DNA from 2 places in the Planococcus beijingensis genome. Region 2 is predicted to be linked to the other one. Evidence: riboswitches for the same ligand, from Rfam matches in the RefSeq annotation. Region 2 holds a riboswitch; the other holds the start of a gene.
What was found. Region 2 has a riboswitch for lysine ahead of IRE19_RS15030 (Na+/H+ antiporter NhaC family protein). Riboswitches for the same ligand answer to the same signal wherever they lie in the genome.

Region 1 (2,188 bases), on a different contig from region 2:
CCTCAGCAAAAACTTCTGTCCAGACCTCTTCGGTATCTGCGAGGACAACCGAAACAAATTCAGCCAATTCCTCTTCTTCCGGCGTTGCCTCATAAGGCTGATTAGAGGTGGTTCCGCCCGATCCTCCTAATTGATCCAGGACGACGCCGGGGTCACCACCTAAAAAAGCCACGAGCAGCACAATCAGGATACCGCCGATTCCGCCGCCAGCCACCATCGCCCCACCTTTTCCTCTCCGGTCTTCAACGTTTCTACTGGCTTTTCTGCCTTTCCACTCCATAGGATTCCCTCGTTTCACCATTCTGTTTTAGTTACCCATACCCGTTGCAACACTTGTTCTAATCCATTTCAGGCAAACGGTAAATTAAAAAACGTTCCCGGGGATCTTTATGGAAACCAGGCAGCTGAATTTCTTTTGCCAATTCAAAAACGGTGCGCGTCTCCAGGAAATCACTGTAATCCTGTGAAGCAAAAAACAAGATCACCTCGATCATCCTTGGATTTTTCTCGGCAGACCGGATGATTTCATTGATAAATGCAATGAATACCTGGACGGAAAACGGATTAAAAAAATAAAACACAGTGTCCCGTTCCGTTATCGGGTAATCCTGCGCAAGGCAGTTATAGAATGTCACCTTCTGCTCAGCATTTTTATGCTTTTTTACATACTGTCTTTTATTTTCAAGGGCCTCTGCATAAAAGTCGGGATTCATTTCGATTCCTGCTGTTTCTGTTCCAAATACATGATGGGCATAAAAATTCAATCTTCCTTTGCCACAGCCCACATCCACCAGACGGCAACCGGGAGAAAGGCTATAGTTGTCGAATAGCCTCTCGAGCAATTCGTAAGGAGTCGGTTCATAGCGGTTATGGTGAAGGGAATCCGTGAAGCCCTGCTGATTTCCGGCTGTTGCAATATTCAACCGGCGGTCGTATGCTTGCTCATCCATTCTAAATCACTCCTTCGGCATAAAATTTTACTCTGATGACCTTGCAATTAACAGGGGAATTTGTTATAGTACAGCTAATTCAATATTTCTTGCTCCAGCTTTTATGGAGTAGGATAGAGGCGCAAAAACCATCAGTACGCAAAACGAGGAGTATGAGCTCCGTTGACGTTTGCCGAAAGGGGGATTTGCCGAAGTGGCGGAAATCTCATATTTCCGTGCGCTGGGTCTGCATTCAATAAATGCAGGACTGTCATATAGGAAACTATATGGAGGGCTATCTGATGCACAGGAACGATTGGTAAACATTGTTTCTACTGCAGCAACGAGTCCCTCGTTGCTGCTTTTTTTGTTTATTCCTGACTAGGCCCCTCACCTCTAAGCTACGACAAAAATTAGAAAAGGGTGTGTTCTTTATGAATTTCGGCCAAGTAATTACAGCAATGGTGACGCCGTTCGATCAACATGGAGAAATTGATTTCCCGGCAACACAACAATTGATAGAACATTTGATAGCAAACGGTTCAGACGGCCTTGTCGTCGCAGGAACAACTGGAGAATCGCCGACTTTAACGGCAGAGGAAAAAGTTGAATTGTTCCAGTTCACCGTCCACACAGTAGCCGGACGGATCCCAGTCATCGCAGGAACAGGCTCCAATAATACACGGGCTTCCATCTCCTTGACAAAACAAGCAGAAGAAACAGGTGTTGACGGCATTATGCTGGTCACACCATACTACAATAAGCCTTCGCAGGAAGGCATGTTCCAACATTTCCAGGCGATTGCCGCATCTACAAGTCTGCCGGTCATGCTTTACAATATTCCGGGACGCAGCGTGGTCAATATGTCTCCGGAAACGATCATTCGTTTGTCCAAGATCGACAATATCGTTTCTGTCAAAGAAGCGAGTGGAGACTTGGACGCTGCTGCAGAAATCATCGAAAAAACGCCGGATACCTTTTCTGTCTACAGCGGAGACGACAGCTTAACACTGCCGATGCTGTCCATCGGCGGCACGGGCATCGTCTCGGTTTCCGCACATATCATCGGCAACGATATGCAGGACATGATCACCAGCTTTAAAACTGGAGATGTAAAAACAGCGGCTGCTATCCACCGCAGATTGTTGCCGACAATGAAAGCATTATTCGCTGCGCCAAACCCATCGCCTGTTAAAGCGGCACTTAATATGACCGGCGTACAGACTGGCGGCGTACGTTTGCCAATGATTCCATTGACC
Region 2 (2,188 bases):
TTGGTTTTTACATCGGCCATGTCACTGTAGAGGAGCAGTTTGAGAAATCTTCTGCACAACTGATCGAGACTTCCCAACTAAGAAAAGTGGAGGAAGGATTTGATGAATTCCTGGTCGAGCAGGGAAAACTGCAATTGGGAGAACTGGTCTTCCACAGTACGAAAAGCTTAAAAGCAGAGTGGTTTAAAGACTCCGAGATGGGCCTATTATTCGGACAGGCATTGATCGAATTTACGGAAGCAGACTGTGCGCTTTTTAATGCTGGAATTTTTATGCAAGATATGCCGAAAGGTGCTCTGACTCGCTATGATTTCCATAAAATGCTGCCACATCCGATCAATCCGTGTCTTGTCGAACTGAGTGGAGCGGAGTTGAAAGAAATCTACCTGCAATCGCTGAATGCGGAATGGCCACAGCTTGAATTAAAAGGTATGGGATTCCGTGGTGTGGTTTTTGGAAAGATGCTTCATATGAATATGGAGATAACTGATCACCATTTTTATATCAATGGACAGCTGGCGATGCATGACCAAATCTATAAACTGGTGACGTTGGATATGTTGACATTCGGTTATTTTTTCCCGAGTTTAAAGAGAGCGCCTAAAACGTATTTCATGCCTGAGTTCCTGCGGGATGTTTTCAGTCAGTATTTTCACAGCAAAGCCCTTAAGTAGAAGGAATATTCAGACTAAAAAGGCATTTGATTTTGTCAGTATTTTGGGCTATGCTAACAAAGAAATATATATTGGTGGGTAGAGGCTGCAGAGCTGATCAGTAGGATGTGCGAGTTTGACCGCGTTGACCGCATCTGAAAGGAAGTTTTGCCGAAATCGATTTTCTGGGGTCTCCGGAAATTGGATTGGGATCATTCTGAACAAGAATGATACTGTCATTTAGGCGGAAGCGTAAATGGAGGGCTACAGGGTTGTTTGATGTGTATCGCACAGACGAATTGTAGAAGGCTGACTGATCCAACTGGAGAGGTCGGCCTTTTTTGTCTCATTTTTCACCCATCAAAAAATAAGGAGGAGTTTTCATGGAGAATACGATTTTTTCGATTTTGCCGCCGATTATTGCAATCGTTATGGTGTTATTGACACGCCGTGTCCTGTTGTCACTGGGTACAGGTATTGTCGCGGCAGCCGTAATTTTGACTTGGTTTGCACCAATTGATGCTTTACAGGAGCTTGTCAAATCATTTACGATCATTTTTTGGGACGAAGGCTTTAACGCTTATAATGTCTTTATCATTCTTTTTCTTTTATTGCTTGGCATCATCACCGCGTTCGTCAGCTTATCCGGCGGCAGCCATGCCTTTGCTGAGTGGGCTTCGACACGCATCAAGTCGAGAAGAGGCGCAAAAGTCCTTACAGTGGTTTTAGGCATCGTCATCTTCATCGATGATTATTTCAATGCTTTGGCTGTCGGACAGGTTGCACGCCCAATCACCGACCGCTACAAAGTTTCACGTGCGAAACTTGCCTATTTCATCGATTCGACTGCAGCGCCAGTTTGTGTAATTTCGCCAGTTTCAAGTTGGGGAGCTGCAATCATAGGGATTGTTGCTACGATCTTAGCTGGCCAGACTTTTGTGGAGTATTCCGCTTTAGAAGCTTTCCTGTGGATGGCACCGATGAATTTCTATGTAGTTGCTTCGTTGGCGATTGTTTTCTTTGTAGCTATCCGGGATGTGGATTTCGGAGAAATGAGGAAACACGAAGTGTTGGCAATTACAAAGGGACAGCTTTTTGACCCTAAGAAAACCATACCTGGTGAAATGAAAGAAGAGTTCCCTTCGCATTCTTATGGACATGTAAGAGACCTATTGCTTCCAATTCTATTGTTGATTGTCGGTACTGTAGGCGCGATGATCTGGACAGGTTATCAGAATGCTGGACAAGTTTTCGATATTTGGTTGATTTTTGAAAATACCGATGTTCCCGCTTCCCTGTTAGCAGGCGGGATTTTGGGTGCATTGACGTCAATCATTCTCTATGTTCTGCAGATGAAAAAGAACGAAACGGCTACTGTTGGATGGATCGGAAAAGGCATCTGGGCTGGCCTTAAATCAATGATGGGAGCCGTACTCATTTTAGTCTTTGCCTGGTCTTTGACTTCTTTGATCGGTTCTCTTGAAACTGGCGCTTATCTAGCAGGTGTGGTTTCTGATGGCAATATTCCAACTTCA

Region 1: another riboswitch for lysine. It lies ahead of dapA (4-hydroxy-tetrahydrodipicolinate synthase); the one in region 2 lies ahead of IRE19_RS15030 (Na+/H+ antiporter NhaC family protein).

What each region holds. Positions count from the first base shown of each region.
Region 1 is NZ_JADHDZ010000003.1:88,159-90,346, forward strand. It holds gene ypfJ (KPN_02809 family neutral zinc metallopeptidase) at 1-280, opposite strand, end outside; gene IRE19_RS09010 (SAM-dependent methyltransferase) at 339-950, opposite strand; lysine riboswitch at 1,057-1,235, shown strand; gene dapA (4-hydroxy-tetrahydrodipicolinate synthase) at 1,364-2,188, shown strand, end outside.
Region 2 is NZ_JADHDZ010000006.1:153,446-155,633, forward strand. It holds gene IRE19_RS15025 (bifunctional metallophosphatase/5'-nucleotidase) at 1-674, shown strand, start outside; lysine riboswitch at 746-928, shown strand; gene IRE19_RS15030 (Na+/H+ antiporter NhaC family protein) at 1,037-2,188, shown strand, end outside.